Regions from separate parts of the Streptomyces aureoversilis genome, predicted to be linked through region 3. Evidence: riboswitches for the same ligand, from Rfam matches in the RefSeq annotation. Region 3 holds a riboswitch; each other region holds the start of a gene.
What was found. Region 3 has a riboswitch for cyclic di-AMP ahead of ACFPP6_RS14950 (M23 family metallopeptidase). Riboswitches for the same ligand answer to the same signal wherever they lie in the genome.

Region 1 (4,202 bases), on a different contig from region 3:
GTGGAGCTGGCGACCTGGCGGTTCGCCACCCGGGACCTGACGATCGGCGGGCAGCGCATCGCGGAGGGCGACCCCGTCCTCGTCGTCCTGGCGGCCGCCGACCGCGACCCCGAGCGCTTCGCCGGCCCCGATGCACTGGACCTCTCCCGGCGCGACAACCAGCACCTCGGCTACGGCCACGGCATCCACTACTGCCTGGGCGCGCCCCTCGCCCGCCTGGAGGGTCAGACGGCTCTGGCGACCCTGCTGCGGCGCCTTCCCGACTTGCGGCTGGCGGCCGATCCGGAGGATCTGCGGTGGCGCGGCGGGCTCATCATGCGCGGTCTGCGCACCCTTCCCGTGGCCTTTACACCGGAGGGCATTCCGGACACAACCACCCAGGAGGAGTCGCCTGCCTGACCTCGCGTCAGTCGGCGTGATCTCGGCGTGACCTCCGCTACATCGGCTTGTGACTCCGGTGGCCCGTCGCTATCTTCAACCACCATTCGCCGCCGAACGAGAGGCAACCGCCCATGAGACCCGGAAACGGCCGACATCGCCGCCCCCGTCAGATACCCGCCATCGTGGTCGCCGCGGGGGTGACCGCCTCCGGAATCGCCCTGCCGCTGCTGGCGGCCACCGGCGCGACGGCAGCCGACGCCGGCACCTGGGACCGTGTCGCCCAGTGCGAGAGCGGAGGCCTGTGGAGCGCCAACTCCGGCAACGGGACCTACGGGGGACTGCAGCTGACCCAGGACCTCTGGGAGCGCCACGGCGGCCGGGAGTACGCCCCCCGGCCCGACCTCGCCAGCCGTGCGCAGCAGATCACCGTCGCCGAGAAGATCCTCGAGGGCAGCGGCACCAGCCCCTGGTCGAGCTGCGCGGCGAGCGCCGGCCTCACCTCGGGCGGCACCCCGGCGGAGGTCAACCCGGGCGGCACACACGCCCCCGCGAGCGACTCGACGCCTTCACGCGCCCCGGAGCGCACCACTTCGCACTCCACGCCGTCCGAGCCGTCCGAGCCCTCCGGGCACGGCAAGCCTTCTGACGCGTCCACGTCTCCCTCGCCGTCCGGAAAGCCGTCGCCGGGTTCCTCGACGAGCCCCTCGGTCGACCCCTCCACGCAGCCTTCGGGGCAGCCGTCGACCGGCCGGCCGTCGCCGGGTCAGTCCTCCGGTCAGCCGTCCGGCCGGCCCTCCGGCAGCCCGTCGACCGACGCGCCGTCACCCGACGCCTCGGGCAAGCCGTCCGACGGGCAGTCCGGTGAGCCGCAGGAAGGCCGGCACCGCAAGCCCCCGACGTCCCCCACGGACGACCCGACCCGGATCCCGGACGGTTCCGCCACGCCGTCTGCCGGCGATTCCGGTTCGCCCGCGGGGCGGACGCCCGGCGAGGACGGCGCGGGCACGGGCAAGCACCGTGCCGATCCGTCGCGTTCGGAGGACGAGGGCCGTACGTCGCGGGGCGGCGGCGACGCACGCACCGGCAGCCCCACTCCCACCGACTACACCGTGCGCCCCGGTGACAACCTGTCAGCGATCGCCGAGCAGCATGCGGTCAAGGGGGGTTGGCAGTCTCTGTACCAGCGCAATGAGAAAGCGGTCGGAACCGATCCCGACCTGATCCGTCCTGGTCAGAGGCTCGAGGTCGGTAAATAGACCGGCAGTTCGCGGCGAATGTCCGTTCCAGTCGAAAGTGAGACATGGGTCTCTTTGCCTGGTGGCGGAATGCGGTCTTCCCGAAACTGGCAAACCGTCTCTCACCTGCGGAAACGCGTTGTTCCCCTGGGTAACCAGGGGCAACTGTGGCTGGAAAGAGGGGTTTGAACCCTTGCCGTGACTGTGTTTACCGTCGTGTCCGCTCGCCACCGCGGGCACCACGGTCGCCACGCCGAATCCTGCCGGCGATCGGGGGAGTCGTCGCGCAAGCGCCGTAGGCAGGAGCGGGGGAACCAAGGTAGGCGCCGGAAACGGCTCCTCGGCGAAAGCCGCGGGTCCGGGACCGGCTAGGGGTGAAGCCGAGTGTGCTCGCACACGAAGCCGGGCGAACTCACAGCCCGAACCCGACAGCTCACCTCGTAGGCGTCGGTGAGGAAACGACTTATGTCCAAGGGCAAGCACCGTCGTCCGTCCAAGGCCGTCCGCATCTTCACGCTCGCCGGTGTCACCGGTGCAGCTGTCGCCGCCCCGCTGATGGTCGCCACCTCCGCCAACGCCGCCTCCGTTTCGACGTGGGACAAGGTCGCCCAGTGCGAGTCCGGTGGCAACTGGTCCATCAACACCGGCAACGGCTACTACGGCGGCCTGCAGTTCTCGCAGTCCTCCTGGAACGCCGCCGGCGGCCAGAAGTACGCCGACCGTGCCGACCACGCCTCCAAGAGCGCCCAGATCGCCGTGGCCGAGAAGCTGCTCGCCATGCAGGGCCCGGGCGCCTGGGGCTGTGCCGGTCCCGGCGGCCTGACGGCCGGCGGCCCGAAGGCGAACGTCGACCCGTCCGGTTCGGGCTCGGTCAGCAAGTCCACCAAGTCCTCCCGCAGCACCGGCACCGTCTCGGGCAAGTCCCACGCGGACCGCAGCGAGCGCCAGGCCACGCCGAAGAAGGCCACGCCGAAGAAGGCCGCCCCGCAGGCCGCCGAGCGCGACGAGGCCCCGGCCCCGAAGCGGACCGCCCCGGGCCACTCCACGCAGTCCTACAAGGTCGGCGACGGCGAGTACGAGGTCAAGGAGGGCGACACCCTCTCCAAGATCGCCGAGGCCCAGCACGTCAAGGGCGGCTGGCAGAAGCTGTACGACCGCAACAAGGACATCGTCCAGGACGCGGACGTGATCTACGTCGGCCAGAAGCTGCACCTCAGCTGATCCGGCAGGGCGGTCCACTCCGGTGGGCCGCCCTTCTCCGCTCCCGGCGGGACCGCCCCGCTCCGATGCGCCGCCCCGAGCGCGCACCGGAGCGGGGCTCAGCCGTTTCCGGATCCGTCGTTCATACGGTGTTCTGGGCTTTTGTACTGTTTTTTAGGCTTTTCCGGCCCGGGAAGGCGATCCAACGGCGAGGCGAGCCTCCGGGGCCCGTTAGGCTCGTGCTGCAGAACCACAGACACACACGAAGGAGACGCTCGTGCCGTCCATCGACGTCGTCGTAGCTCGCGAGATCCTCGACTCGCGAGGCAACCCCACGGTCGAGGTCGAGGTCGGCCTCGACGACGGCTCCACGGGCCGTGCCGCCGTGCCGTCCGGTGCCTCCACCGGCGCCTTCGAAGCCATCGAGCTCCGTGACGGCGACAAGAACCGTTACCTGGGCAAGGGCGTCGAGAAGGCCGTCCTCGCCGTCATCGAGCAGATCGGCCCGGAGCTCGTCGGCTACGACGCCACCGAGCAGCGCCTGATCGACCAGGCCATGTTCGACCTGGACGCCACCGACAACAAGGGCTCGCTCGGCGCCAACGCCATCCTGGGCGTCTCCCTGGCCGTCGCGCACGCCGCCTCCGAGGCCTCCGACCTGCCGCTCTTCCGCTACCTGGGCGGCCCGAACGCGCACCTGCTGCCCGTTCCGATGATGAACATCCTGAACGGCGGCTCGCACGCCGACTCCAACGTGGACATCCAGGAGTTCATGATCGCGCCGATCGGCGCGGAGTCCTTCTCCGAGGCCCTGCGCTGGGGCACCGAGGTCTACCACACCCTCAAGTCCGTCCTGAAGACCAAGGGCCTGTCCACCGGTCTGGGCGACGAGGGCGGCTTCGCCCCGAACCTCGGCTCCAACCGCGAGGCCCTCGACCTCATCCTCGAGGCCATCAAGCAGGCCGGCTACACCCCCGGCCAGGACATCGCGCTCGCGCTCGACGTGGCCGCCTCCGAGTTCTACAAGGACGGCGTCTACAAGTTCGAGGGCCAGGACCGCACGGCCGCCGAGATGACGGACTACTACGCCGAGCTCGTCGCGGCGTACCCGCTGGTCTCCATCGAGGACCCGCTGTTCGAGGACGACTGGGACGGCTGGAAGACCATCACCGAGAAGCTCGGCGACAAGGTCCAGCTCGTCGGTGACGACCTGTTCGTCACCAACCCCGAGCGCCTCGGCCGCGGCATCGAGGAGGGCGCCGCCAACGCCCTGCTGGTCAAGGTCAACCAGATCGGCTCGCTGACCGAGACCCTGGACGCCGTCGAGCTGGCCCAGCGCAACGGCTTCAAGTGCATGATGTCCCACCGCTCCGGCGAGACCGAGGA
Region 2 (4,202 bases), on a different contig from region 3:
GGACCGCGCCGGCCGCCTGAGAGAAGGAGTCCTACCGGGTCAGAGCGGGTCGGGCCCGCCGTCGCGCAGCCCCTCGACGAAGCAGGTCCACGCGGCGGAGCGGAAGAGGAGCGCGGGGCCGCCCGCCCGCTTGGAGTCGCGCACGGCGAGGAGGCGGCCGGGGAGCGGTCCGGCCGTCTCGACGCAGTTGTTGTATCCGGTGCTGTAACTGCTGCGCCGCCATGGAGCCTCACGGAGCAGGGAAAGCGCTGCAGGGGTGGAACGGTGGGGTACGTACCGAGGCATTGCGGACATGGTGCCTCCTTACGCGCCGTCGTTGATCCCGGCGATGAATTCCAGCGATTTCTCGTGCGAGAGGGCGTGTGCGCGCAGCGTCGTGAAGGCCGCGCCGTACGCCCGGAGGTCTTCTTTCCGCTCCAGGTAGAGGCTACTCGTCAAGTGGTCGAGAACAACCACGTCCAGATCAGCAATGCGCGGAAATGAGAAAATAACAAAAGGCCCGGTGATGCCGATATGGCCGCCACTGGAGAAGGGCAGGACGTGCAGCCGCACGTGTCCCAGCGATCCCGTCTCCACCAGGTGCCGCAACTGCCCGGCCATGACCTCCGGTCCGCCGACCTCATGGCGCAGTACCGCCTCGTCCAGCACGGCGCACACCTCCAGCGGCTGCTCGCCCCGGAGCACCGCCTGGCGCGCCAGGCGCACCCGCACCAGCTCCTCGACCTGCTCCGGCGCGGGGTCGCCGAGGGCCGCGCGGGTCACGGCGCGGGCGTAGTCCGGCGTCTGCAGCAGGCCGGGGACCACGGTGGTCTCCAGGGTGCTTAACCGCGAGGCCTCCGACTCCAGGCTGATGAAGTCGAGATAGGCGGGCGGCAGCCGGTCGCGGTAGGCGTACCACCAGCCGCGCCGGGCACCCGCGCCCTCGCCCGGTTCGGGGGACCCCGCGCCGCACAGCGCCCCCAGCAGCGCGCGCAGCTCGGCGTCGGTGACCCCGTAGGCGTCCAGCAGCCGGGCCACGTCCGCCGGTTTCACGCCACTGCTGCCCGTCTCGATCCGGCTGACCTTCGACTGGTGCCAGCCCACCGCGCGCGCGGCCTCCAGGCTCGTCAGCCCGGCCAGTTCGCGCTGGCGGCGCAGCTCCGCCCCCAGCTTGCGGCGGCGTACCGCCGGTCCGTACCGCATTGGCCCTCCCCTGGGTCACTGTCGTTGTCATACGTCAGTGTCAATAGCCCAGTGTGCCGCGTGAATCCGGTCGCTCGTCGTAGAGTTCACTGCTTCGGGCGACAGATATATGCATATCTTGGGGGATCGCTCCCATCACAGGCGTTATCAGTGGCAGTCTGTCGCGCAGAGCCGTCCGAGGCCGCTCATGCCCCCCACGACTTACGGCACGCTTCCCGGTTTTCCGCGGCAGTGCACCGGAAGTCCGGTCTCGGCGGGACCTCGGCTGAAAGGGCCACCGCCATGGCAGACCACCAAGAAGCCACCGTCACGCTGCCGAGCGCCCCCGCCTCGGTCTCCACGGCGCGCCGCTACGTCGCGGAGGTGCTGGCGGACTGGGGGCTTCCGGGCGGGACGGACACTTCCGAGACCGTGCGCCTGATCGTCTCCGAGCTCGCGACCAACGCCGTGCAGCACACCCGGGGCCAGTCGCCCACCTTCACCGTGGACGTCCGCCTCGACCGCGATCAGCAGCTGCGCATCGGCGTCACGGACAGCCACCCGCGCTTCCCCCGGCGGCTGCCCGCCGCGGTCCAGCAGGACAACGGCCGCGGCATGGTGATCATCCGCTGTCTCACCGCGGAGCACGGGGGGCGGCTGTTCTGCACGCCGACCTCCGACGGCGGCAAGACGGTGTGGATCTCCCTCCCCTGGACCGCGCCGGTCAGCGCAGAGCGCTGAACTCCCCTCCGGCCGGCCAGGCCCCCCGCACCCGGGTGCGGGGGGCCTCGGGCCTCTTCGGGCCCTCGTGCGGGGAGTTGCGAGTCGTGCGGGGATCACGTCACCGGGCAGCCTTCCGGGGTCTCCGGGCGGGCCGGTGACGCCGGGTCAGCCGACCCGGCCGTAGAGGACGCTGCTGGTCCAGATCCGCTCCAGGCGGACGACCGCGCCCGTCTTGGGTGCGTGCCAGATGCGGCCGTCCCCGTTGTATATCCCCACGTGGTAGATCCCGCGCCCGGAGACGAAGAAGACGAGGTCGCCGCGTTCGCGTGCGGAGCGGGGGATGTGGCGGGTGCTGTTGTACTGCTGGGCGGCGGTGCGGGGCAGGGACTTCCCGGCCCCCTTGAAGGAGTAGAGCGTCAGGCCCGAGCAGTCGAACCGGTGGGGTCCGGTCGCCCCCCACTGATAGGGGGAGCCCTGCTTCGAGGCCGCGATCCGCAGTGCCTGGGTGGAGACGGTAGACGCCTCCGCCTCTGCCGCGCCGCCCGGAGCCAGCACGGTGGCTCCGACGGCGGCGAGAGTGAGGGCCGATGCTGCACCGGCCCTGGACAGCTTTGACGGACGTTTGTGCGCGCCCATGCGCTAACCCTTCGTCAGCCGCCTGTGAAGGATGACCTGTCGGGTTCGGGCAGGCGAAGGTTGCCCGGCCGCTGTCAACGGCTTCACCCCAAGGGCCGACCGCACTACTCTTGGTCGTCCCACCACTCTTGGGTCCTCCATCCCTGCCGTTGCACTCAAGTCGACCCGGCATCCCGGCGGCGGCAGGGTTCGGCGTCCGCCGGGACCGCCCCGCCTGGGTGGCGGGGTCTTGTCGTCGGAGGGATCTTGGCGCAGCCGCCGTGCCGATTCCGAGCGGAACCAGGGGTATGTGAGCCTGATCACTTCTGGGCAATTCCGGTGGACGCGGGGCGATTTGGTGGTGTGCGCCCAAGCCGGCTGAGCCGCTGGCCTGCGGCGGTTCGTACCGGCCCGGGGGCAATCCGGCCGCCCGCGCCAAATCGATCACCGCGCCCCGTCTACGCCGTGATCCTTCATGGAGGGGACCGGGGTTTATTCGCGTGCGGACCCCCGGCCCTCCGGCGCACATGGCGCGGAGATCCCTTCGCCCCCGGCGCTCTGCGCCGGGGACCCGTACCGTCCGCGTCGGCATGACCCGCTCGCACCTTCCGTTCACCCGTTTCGGATGGGCGTGCGATCCGCGGCGCCGTCGCACCACCGCGACGACCATGGTCTGCGCCGCCCGTAGCCGGCGGTACGTGTCGTGCGGACGGGCGGCCATGATCCGGCCCAGAAGATCCAGTAGGTGCAGACGACAGACGGCACCCGGGTCCGTGGCCATGGCAATGCAAAGAGCCAGTTAACGCGTTGGAAAAGGTTCCGCCCTAATCTGCAATCACTGGCCACCGGCCGAAGAACCCCAGGTCAACCCCGTGTTGAACTCGGGTGGCGTCCCGGTGCGTCCATCCGGGACCCCTGGGACGACAGTGAGGTGGGACGCATGCAACTCTCCCCGCGCGAGCAGGAACGACTGCTCCTGCACGTGGCCGCCGACGTGGCCGCCAAGCGCAAGGCCCGCGGCCTGCTCCTCAACCACCCCGAGGCGGTGGCCCTGATCACCGTCCACGTCCTCGAAGGCGCCCGGGACGGCCGCACCGTCGCCGAGCTGATGTCCTCCGGGCGCGGGGTGCTCACCCGCGACGACGTCATGGAGGGCATCCCCGAGATGCTCCACGACGTCCAGGTCGAGGCCACCTTCCCCGACGGCACCAAGCTCGTCACCGTTCACGAACCGATCTGCTGACGGGGAGGACCCGCGATGATCCCCGGAGAAATCCTGTACGCCGCCGAGCCCGTGGCCCTCAACCAGGGGCTGCACCGCACCCGGCTCACCGTGCTCAACGCCGCGGACCGCCCGGTGCAGGTCGGCTCGCACTACCACTTCGCCGAGGCCAACCCCGGCCTCGACTTCGACCGTGCGGCGGCCCGTGGCAAGCGCCTCGACATCGCCGCCGGCACCGCCGTCCGCTTCGAGCCGGGCATCCCCCTCCGGGTCGACCTCGTCCCCATCGGCGGCAAGCGCATCGTCGAGGGCCTGCGCGGAGAGTGCGGGGGACCGCTCGATGACTGAACTCAGCCGCGTCGCCTACGCCGGCCTCTACGGGCCGACCGCGGGCGACCGCGTCCGCCTCGCCGACACCGACCTCGTCGTCGAGATCGAGGAGGACCGCAGCGGCGGGCCCGGGCACGCCGGCGACGAGGCG
Region 3 (4,202 bases):
GGCCTGCACGCCCGTCCCGCGTCGATCTTCGTCCGTGCGGCGACCGCCGCCGGCGTCCCCGTGACGATCGCCAAGGCCGACGGCAACCCGGTCAACGCCGGCTCCATGCTGGCCGTGCTGGGCCTGGGCGCCCAGGGTGGCGAGGAGATCGTCCTCTCCAGCGACGCCGAGGGCGCCGAGGCCGCCCTGGACCGTCTGGCGAAGCTGGTCGCCGAGGGTCTCGAGGAGCTCCCGGAGACCGTCTGATTCGACGGAATCGCGCGCGGCGGGGCCGCGGCGGCCGATTGAGGGCCGCCGTGGCCCCGCTGTCGTTTTCCCGGCCGCACCCCGCGCACCCCATTCACACCCCGCGTGCGCCCGCGCGAAATCCATGGCATTCCAGCGGTAACAGCCGGGCATTCCTTTGGCGGAAGTTCGGCCGGAGATGGTTCCTGCGGTAACACCGGACGTAAATAGGTACGCTCCCGGGAACCCGGATCGGGAACCGGGGTCAGGAACCGGAGATCACCGTTCGCACGGCCGGGCCCGCATTCCGCACGCGGGCCGCCGGGACGGTGCGGCGCAGCCGGAATTCGCCGGGCGCCCGGTCCGCACGGGCCGCCGCGATGGCCCGGGCGCGCTCCGCGTCGCCGCGGGCGACGGCGTCCACGAGGGCGCCGAGCACCTCCCAGGTGTCGACGGGGCGCGCGGGCGGCTCCGCCGCGTACACCCAGGCGATCTTGAGCCGGAGCTGGGTGAGCAGGCCCGCGAGGCTCGGGCTGCCGGACGCCTGGGCGAGGGTCTCGTCGAACCAGTCCCCGAGCGGCCGCAGCTCGCCCGTACGCCCGCCCCGGGCGCGCTCCTGGCCGAGCCGGACCAGACCGCGCAGCACCTTCAGGTGCGCCTCCGTACGGCGCTGTGCGGCGCGCGCGGCGCCCAGCGGCTCCAGCAGGGCGCGGACCTCCAGCAGATCGGCGGCCTCCTGCTCGGTCGGCTCCGCGACGCAGGCGCCCGCGTGCCGCCGGGTGGTCACGAACCCCTCCGAGGCGAGGGTGCGCAGCGCCTCGCGCACGGGCACGCGCGAAACGCCGTAGCGGCGCGCGAGGACTTCTTCGGTGAGCCTGCTGCCGGGCGGAAACGTGCCGGAAACAATGTCGTCACGGATCGCCGTGCACACGGCGTGCGCGGAAATGCGACGGCCGCTCTGATTCGCTGTGCCATCACCGTTCACGTACGGCCCCGCATGGGTGAACCTCCGCATAACCCCCGCGAAACGCGGCCGATTGACGCCTGTTCAGCGACTCTATTGCAGCCGCCCGCGATTTCCGACGGCGCACGTGAAGTCATCGATATGTTTTGGCCAACACGAGGATACGACGAAGGCCCCGGCCGGTGGGCCGGGGCCTTCGTCAGGCGAATGTGCCGCGCGGGGGCGCGGGCGGGTGCGTCAGAGGTTGACGCCGTGCTCGCTGAGGTAGGCGACCGGGTCGATGTCGGTGCCGTACGTGGCGCCGGTGCGGGCCTCGAAGTGCAGGTGCGGGCCGGTGACGTTGCCCGTGGCGCCGGAGAGGCCGATCTGCTGGCCGGCGGTGACCGACTGGCCGACGCTGACGTCGATGGACGAGAGGTGGCCGTACTGCGTGTAGGTGCCGTCGTTGTGCTTGATGACGACGTTGTTGCCGTAGGCGCCGCCCCAGCCGGCCTCGACGATGGTGCCCGCGCCCACGGCCTGGATCGAGGTGCCGGTCGCGGCGTGCATGTCGATGCCGGTGTGGCTGCCGGAGGACCACAGGCCGCTGGAGGCCTTGTAGGACGTGGAGACGTACGAGCCGGCGATCGGCGAGACGAAGGTGTTGAGGCGCTTGCGCTCCTGCTCGCGGGCGGCGCGCTCCTGCTCCTTGCGCTCGGCCTCGGCCTTGCGCTTGGCCTCGTCCGCGGCCTTCTTGACGTCGGCGGCCTCCTGCTTGGCGGCGGCCTCGGCCTCGTGGACGGCGGTGTTCTCGGCCGCGGCGCTGGTCTGGACCTGGGCCTGCTCGCCGATGCGGCCGGCCGTGTCCTCGCCGATGACGACGGCCTGGGTCAGGCCGGTGTCCTCGGTGGGGCGGTGGGTCTCGTCGGGAGAGGCGGCCATCGCCGGGGCGGCGAGGCCCGCGACGACACCGGTGGCGGCGAGGGTGGCTATGCCCGCCGCGTTCGCGCTGACGCGAACGGCGCGGCTCGGCTTGCGGTGCTTCCCGGTGGCACGAGTGAACGCCATTGGTGAGGCTGGTCCTTTCCTTCCCTCTCGCCTACCGGGTTAGCTGACGGGTTCGGAGCAGGAAGGTCTCCTACGGATCCCTCCGGAAAGGGGCCCGATTCACCCCAGGGACACTTGGGTCCCCGGCTCCCCTGGCTCGCGCCGTACGGGGACTCGGCGATGTCTGCCCGGGCCGCGGATGCGACGCACATCTGACGGACAGACGCTTTGACGCTAGACGCCGCCACTTTCGATCGGCAAACAGAAGCCCCATTTTGTGGCCCACGCCACAACGCAGACGTGCAACCACTCCGCTAAATCGGACATTTGGCAGGCACACGCGCCTCAGGGGCGCGCGTGCCTGCCGGTTGACGGGCCGGCCGGCGCGGCCGGCCCGCCGCGGGCTTCAGCCCGTGATCACGGTCACTTCCCCGATGCCGAGGGCCCGGACGGGCTCCTCGATCTGCGCGGCGTCACCGACGAGCACCGTCACCAGGCGGTCGACCGGGAAGGCGCTCACCACGGCGGCGGTGGCCTCCACCGTGCCCGTCGCGGCGAGGCGCTCGTACAGGCGCGCCTGGAAGTCGTCCGGCAGGTGCTGCTCGACCTGGTCGGCGAGGGTGCCCGCGACGGCCGCCGCCGTCTCGTACTTCAGCGGGGCGACGCCGACGAGGTTCTGCACGGCGGAGTCGCGCTCCTCGTCCGTCAGGCCCCCTGCGGCGAGGGTGCGCAGGACGGTCCACAGGTCCTCCAGCGCGGGGCCGGTGGAGGCGGTGTCCACCGAGCCGCTGATGGCGAGCATGGCCGCGCCGGTGCCCTCCGGCGTGGACAGCAGCACCTGGCCGAAGGCCCGCACGCCGTAGGTGTAGCCCTTCTCCTCGCGCAGGACGCGGTCCAGACGGGAGGTGAGGGTGCCGCCCAGGCAGTACGTGCCGACGCTCTGGGCGGGCCAGACCTGGCCGTGCCGGTCGGCGCCGATGCGGCCGATGAGGAGCTGCGTCTGGACCGCGCCGGGGCGGTCCACGATGACGACGCGGCCGGTGTCGTCCGCGGTGACCGGCTTGAGCGGGTACGGCTCGGCGGGGGAACCCGTCCAGGCGCCGAGGGAGTCGGCGAGGGCCTCGTCGAGGTCGACTCCGGTGAAGTCGCCGACGACCACGGCGGTCGTGGTGGCGGGGCGCACGTGGGCCTCGTAGAAGGCCCGCACGGAGGCGGCGTCGATGCGGGCGACGGTCTCCTCGCTGCCCTGGCGCGGGCGGGACATCCGCGAGCCGGCCGGGAAGAGCTCCTTGGAGAGCGCCATGGCGGCCCGGCGGGCGGGGTTGGCCAGCTCGTGCGGGATCTCGTCCAGGCGGTTGCCCACCAGCCGCTCGACCTCGTGGTCGGGGAAGGCGGGGGCGCGCAGCGCGTCGGCCACGAGACCGAGGGCCTTGCCTAGCCGGGAGGCGGGGACCTCCAGGGACAGGCGCACGCCCGGGTGGTCGGCGTGGGCGTCGAGGGTGGCGCCGCAGCGCTCCAGCTCGGCGGTGAACTCCTCGGCGGTGTGCTTGTCGGTGCCTTCGGACAGGGCGCGCGCCATGATGGTGGCGACGCCGTCGAGGCCCTCCGGCTCCGCGGCGAGGGGGGCCACCACGTTGATGTCGACGGCGATGACCTGCTGGCCCGGGCGGTGGCAGCGCAGCACCGTCAGGCCGTTGGGGAGCGTGCCGCGCTCGGGGGCGGGGAAGGCCCAGGGGGCCGCGGTCCCGGCTTGCGGCTGCGGGTGGAAGGCCATAGAAGAATGCGGAGGCTGGGTGGGCTGGGCGGGGGCCAGGGCGTCGCTCACTTGGCCGTCTCCTCTTCTGCTTCGGCGTTCTCGTCGGCGGCGGGGGCGGCCGGCTCGGTGGGCTCGTACACCAGCACGGCGCGGTTGTCGGGGCGCAGGCGGGCCCGGGCGACCTGCCGCACCTCCTCCGGCGTGATGTCCAGGACGCGCTGCACGGCGGTC
Region 4 (4,202 bases), on a different contig from region 3:
TGCCGCGCCGCAGCAGGCGGCTGACCAGCGAGCTCACCTGCCGGGTGTCGCCCGACTCCTCCAGTGACCGCCCTATGTGGGCGAGGAGGCTGCGGACGACCTCGTCCGCGCCGTGGCGCCGGCCCGCGGGATCCACGAGGACCCCGTCGAGCCCGTGCCGGGCGGCGTGCCAGTTCGCCGCGGCCAGGAGCTCCGGCAGGCAGGGCGTCGGGGGCAGCCCGGCCTTCTCGTCGCGGATGGCGGTGGCGACCAGCCCGCGGACGATGCCCGCGAACATGACGGCGTCGTCGGCGCGCAGCTGGACGTCCAGGCAGCGCACCTCGATCGTGGGATAGCGGTCCGACAGCCGTGCCTGCCAGTAGAGCTGGCCCCGGTCCTCGATCGCCCCGGCCGTCAACAGCGCCTGGATGCGGGCCTCGTAGTCCGCGAGGCCGTCGAAGTAGGGGGGCGGGCCGCTGACCGGCCAGCGGCTGTAGACCACGGTCCGCCAGCTGGAGAAGCCGGTGTCGATGCCGTTCCACAGCGGGGAGTTGCCCGCCATGGCGACCAGGACGGGCAGCCAGGGCCGGACCCGGTTGAGGACCGCGACGCCCATCTCGCGGTCGGGGATGGCGACGTGGACGTGCATCCCGTGGACGAACTGCTCGTCCACGAGCTGGGCGGCACGGGCCCGCATCGCCAGATAGCGCGGATTGCCGGTGACCGGGATGGGCTCGGGGCCCGAGCACGGCGCCGTACCGCAGGCGGCGATCCGGCAGCCGGACCGCTTGGCGGCGGAGCTCACCGCATGGCGCAGCCGCAGCAGGTGCCGGCTGGCCTCGGCGAGATCGGAGCAGACCGGAGTGGCGACTTCCACCTGGGCCTGCAACAGCTCCGCCTGAATCTCCCGCTCGTTCACGACCGGTTCCAGGTCGACCGCCGCCCGGACCTCGTCGGCCAGGGGTACCGGCAGCGCGGTGGCCGGGTCGAGCAGAAGATACTCCTCCTCGATCCCTAGGGTGAGCATGCCGTAGGGCTACCCTCGCGCTCTCGAAGCGAACCGCACGGAGCCCGCCGCCACGGCTTTCTGACGCAAAGACGCCCTACTGCCGCCCTGCCGCGGCCCCCGCCACCTCGTCTTTCGCGCACCGCCGGGATGACTCGAATCAGTTCTTCAACTCCCTTTTGATAAAGGGGATTACCGGCTACTCGTGATGCCGGGTAACACCCCGGTTCCAGGGATCGCCGTGAAGTGAAGAAGTTCACAGAAGCACCTTTCCGCTCCGAATTCCGGCGGCCCGTGATGCAGGATCGTGCACCGAACAACAAGATCCCGTCACCGAGGCGGGCGACCCGGGCGGACGCCGAGTCCTGCCGCCGTACCGGGTGCGGAGCAGAAACGAATGGATCGGCAGGAGCGGGAGACCCAGGTACGGCGGACCACGATGGCGGTGGTCCTTGGGGTGAAGCCATTTCGGATGGCCGGGCAACTTCGACAGCCCGAACCCGACAGGTCATCTTTCGCAGGCGGATGACGAAGGGTTTTGGCATGTCTGCGTTCCCTGGCATATCCACGCTCATGTCCCGCGCCGGTGCCGCTTCGGTGGTCACCGCGGCCACCGTGACCGCGTCGATGCTCCTCCCCGGAATGTCGGCCGAGGCGAGCGCGGCCACTCCGGGCGCCACCGCCCTGAAGGTCGCGGCCTCCAAGCAGGGCTCCCCCTACCAGTACGGCGCCGCCGGCCCCAACCGGTTCGACTGCTCGGGCCTCACGCTCTACTCGTTCAAGAAGGCCGGCAAGACCCTGCCGCGCACCGCGGCCGCGCAGTACAACAAGACCCGGCACATCTCCGCCGGCTCCCGCCAGGCGGGCGACCTGGTCTTCTTCCACTCGGGGAGCAACGTCTACCACGTCGGGATCTACGCGGGTAGCAACAAGATCTGGCACTCGCCCAAGCCGGGCGCGAAGGTCCGCCTGGAGAAGATCTGGTCCGGCAGCGTCTGGTACGGCCGGGTCAACTGACCGGGAGGCCCGGACCGGCCCGGTTCCGGCCCGGACGGCGACGGCCGACCGGGCCGGGGCGACCCACCCCGGCCCGGATGCCTCCGGGGAGCCCGCGGAGGGGATCCCCGGAGGAGTGCGTCACCGCACGGCGTCACCGCACGGCGTCACCGCACGGCGTCACGCCGGCGCCTGCCGGCCTCAGGGCAGCTGGGCCCCGTACGCCTGCAGCGCCGCCGGTACGGGCTGGAAGAACGTCTCCCCGCCGCCGGAGCAGTCGCCGCTGCCGCCCGAGGTGAGGCCGAGGGCGGTGGCGCCGTCGAAGAGGGCACCGCCGCTGTCGCCCGGTTCGGCGCAGACCGAGGTGCCGATCATGCCCTCGACCGCCCCCTCCTCGTAGTTGACGGTCACGTCGAGGGCCGTGACCTCGCCGCCGTGGACCCGGGTGGTGCTGCCGCTGCGCTGCACCTTCTCGCCGACGACGGCTTCCCCGGCCTTGCTGATGTTCTGCGTGCCGCCGTTGTAGAGGTTCACCGCGCTCGGGTGGGCGATGGTGGACGTGTAGCGGACGAGCGCGTAGTCGTGGCCGGGGAAGGACGAGCTCTCGACCACGCCGATCTGGGCGCCGCCCTGGGTCGCGGACCAGGTCCGCGAGGCGTTGCCGCAGTGCCCGGCCGTGAGGAAGTACGGCTTGCCGCCCTTGGTGACGTTGAAGCCCAGCGAGCAGCGCACGCCGCTGCCCCAGATCGCGTCGCCGCCCGCGATGAGCGGACGGAACTTCCCTGCCGTTCTCTTGACCGCGACCTTGTCGCCGAGCCGTGCGACGGCCTTGTCCAGCCGGTCCTGCCGGGCGCCCGTGACCGTGCTGTCGGCGGTGACGACGACCTTGTTGGAGCGGGGGTCCACCGACCAGGCCGTGCCCGGAACAGCCGCCTCCGCCTTCAGCGTCCGCAGGGCCGAGGCGAGCTCGGCGGCCGAGTGGCGCACGGTCCTGGGTTCGGCGCCGGCGGCCCGTACCCTGGCCGCCGCCTCCTGGTCGACGACGCCGACGACGAGCCTGCCGGTCCCGGCGTCGTAGTACGAACCGGCCGAGTCCGCGCCGAGGTCGGCGGAGATCTGCCGGGCCAGCTCCGCGGCCTGCGGCGAGGAGAGCTGACGGGGCGCCGGCGAGGACGCGTGCGCGCCGGGGAGCGTCAGTGCAGCGGCCGTCAGGACGACCATCGCCGCGCCGGCGCCGGCCGTACAGCGCGTGGAGATGCGGGAACGTTTCACTCGTGACCTCCTGTGGGGGAGTGCCCGGCGGCACGATGGTGCCCGGGCGTGGAGGACGTGCGGGTGCGATGCGCGTGCGTGACGCACGTGCGCGACCCGTGTGCGTGACGCGTGGGTGATGCGCATCGGTGAGGACACGGCGCGCGACAGGCCGATGAGATCGTCGCGTCCATGTCAAGAACGGGATACGGGCGAGTATCCCGACGGGACAGGCGGAAGTTCAAGAGCGACATTCGGTCGTGCGAAGGGTGCCGGCCGCAGTCCCCCGGCGGCCCAGCGGCACCGGAAGCCGTCCCCCTGAACGGGAGTGACGGGCGTGGACGGCCGCCGGGCGGTGACCGGACACAGCGGGCCGCGCCTGTCCGGTATTCGCTTCCCGAGGGTCGCCCATGGAGCGGCGCCGGTGCGTTCTTTGCTCAGTCTTAACGACCGGGGCGCCGCAAAGGGAAGGCCGGGACCCGCCGTTCGCACGGCGGAACCCGGCCCTGCCTTGCGGTTACTGCGCCCCCGTCGTGTGGGTCGGACGGATCGGGCCGCTGCCGCCCTGGCTCTGCGGCGCGGCGCCCTCCGCGTGCTCGACCGGCTTGTCCAGCTCGGACGCGAGCGCCTGCTCGGACGGCGTGGCGGGCTGCTCGGCGGGGGCCCCGGCCTGCTCGGTGCTCTTGGGGTCCTCAGCGGTCATATCGAAAACTCCTGTGTCAGGCGCGCTGTGATGCGCATGGAACAACTGTGCCTGCAGTATGTAACGGCGCCATCAACGGACGATCAACGGCCCCTCACCCGTCCTCTGCTCCCTTGCCGGGCGCTGAGGTACTGTCACCATCTGTCGCCGGACAGAGCCGGCAGGGCACGGTCGGGGGAAACATGCGGGACACAACAGAGCCGTCCGCAGACCGGCTCCATTTCCAGCTGCTCGGCCCGGTGCGCGCACTGGCGGACGGTCACCACG

Region 1: another riboswitch for cyclic di-AMP. It lies ahead of ACFPP6_RS26025 (transglycosylase family protein); the one in region 3 lies ahead of ACFPP6_RS14950 (M23 family metallopeptidase).
Region 2: another riboswitch for cyclic di-AMP. It lies ahead of ACFPP6_RS23900 (C40 family peptidase); the one in region 3 lies ahead of ACFPP6_RS14950 (M23 family metallopeptidase).
Region 4: another riboswitch for cyclic di-AMP. It lies ahead of ACFPP6_RS24430 (C40 family peptidase); the one in region 3 lies ahead of ACFPP6_RS14950 (M23 family metallopeptidase).

Annotation. Positions count from the first base shown of each region.
Region 1 covers NZ_JBHSKJ010000016.1:96,890-101,091, reverse strand. The annotation lists gene ACFPP6_RS26035 (cytochrome P450 family protein) at 1-399, shown strand, start outside; gene ACFPP6_RS26030 (transglycosylase family protein) at 513-1,637, shown strand; cyclic di-AMP (ydaO/yuaA leader) riboswitch at 1,898-2,078, shown strand; gene ACFPP6_RS26025 (transglycosylase family protein) at 2,082-2,837, shown strand; gene eno (phosphopyruvate hydratase) at 3,094-4,202, shown strand, end outside.
Region 2 covers NZ_JBHSKJ010000014.1:95,850-100,051, forward strand. The annotation lists gene ACFPP6_RS23880 (8-amino-7-oxononanoate synthase) at 1-20, shown strand, start outside; gene ACFPP6_RS23885 (DUF397 domain-containing protein) at 40-294, opposite strand; gene ACFPP6_RS23890 (helix-turn-helix domain-containing protein) at 304-1,182, opposite strand; gene ACFPP6_RS23895 (ATP-binding protein) at 1,465-1,902, shown strand; gene ACFPP6_RS23900 (C40 family peptidase) at 2,050-2,520, opposite strand; cyclic di-AMP (ydaO/yuaA leader) riboswitch at 2,525-2,709, opposite strand; gene ACFPP6_RS23905 (urease subunit gamma) at 3,440-3,742, shown strand; gene ACFPP6_RS23910 (urease subunit beta) at 3,758-4,069, shown strand; gene ACFPP6_RS23915 (urease subunit alpha) at 4,062-4,202, shown strand, end outside.
Region 3 covers NZ_JBHSKJ010000007.1:263,931-268,132, forward strand. The annotation lists gene ACFPP6_RS14940 (HPr family phosphocarrier protein) at 1-246, shown strand, start outside; gene ACFPP6_RS14945 (GntR family transcriptional regulator) at 491-1,156, opposite strand; gene ACFPP6_RS14950 (M23 family metallopeptidase) at 1,427-2,236, opposite strand; cyclic di-AMP (ydaO/yuaA leader) riboswitch at 2,250-2,405, opposite strand; gene ACFPP6_RS14955 (M16 family metallopeptidase) at 2,622-3,989, opposite strand; gene ACFPP6_RS14960 (M16 family metallopeptidase) at 4,037-4,202, opposite strand, start outside.
Region 4 covers NZ_JBHSKJ010000014.1:218,838-223,039, forward strand. The annotation lists gene ACFPP6_RS24425 (carboxylate-amine ligase) at 1-1,006, opposite strand, end outside; cyclic di-AMP (ydaO/yuaA leader) riboswitch at 1,362-1,524, shown strand; gene ACFPP6_RS24430 (C40 family peptidase) at 1,529-2,002, shown strand; gene ACFPP6_RS24435 (S1 family peptidase) at 2,183-3,253, opposite strand; gene ACFPP6_RS24440 (hypothetical protein) at 3,750-3,935, opposite strand; gene ACFPP6_RS24445 (AfsR/SARP family transcriptional regulator) at 4,118-4,202, shown strand, end outside.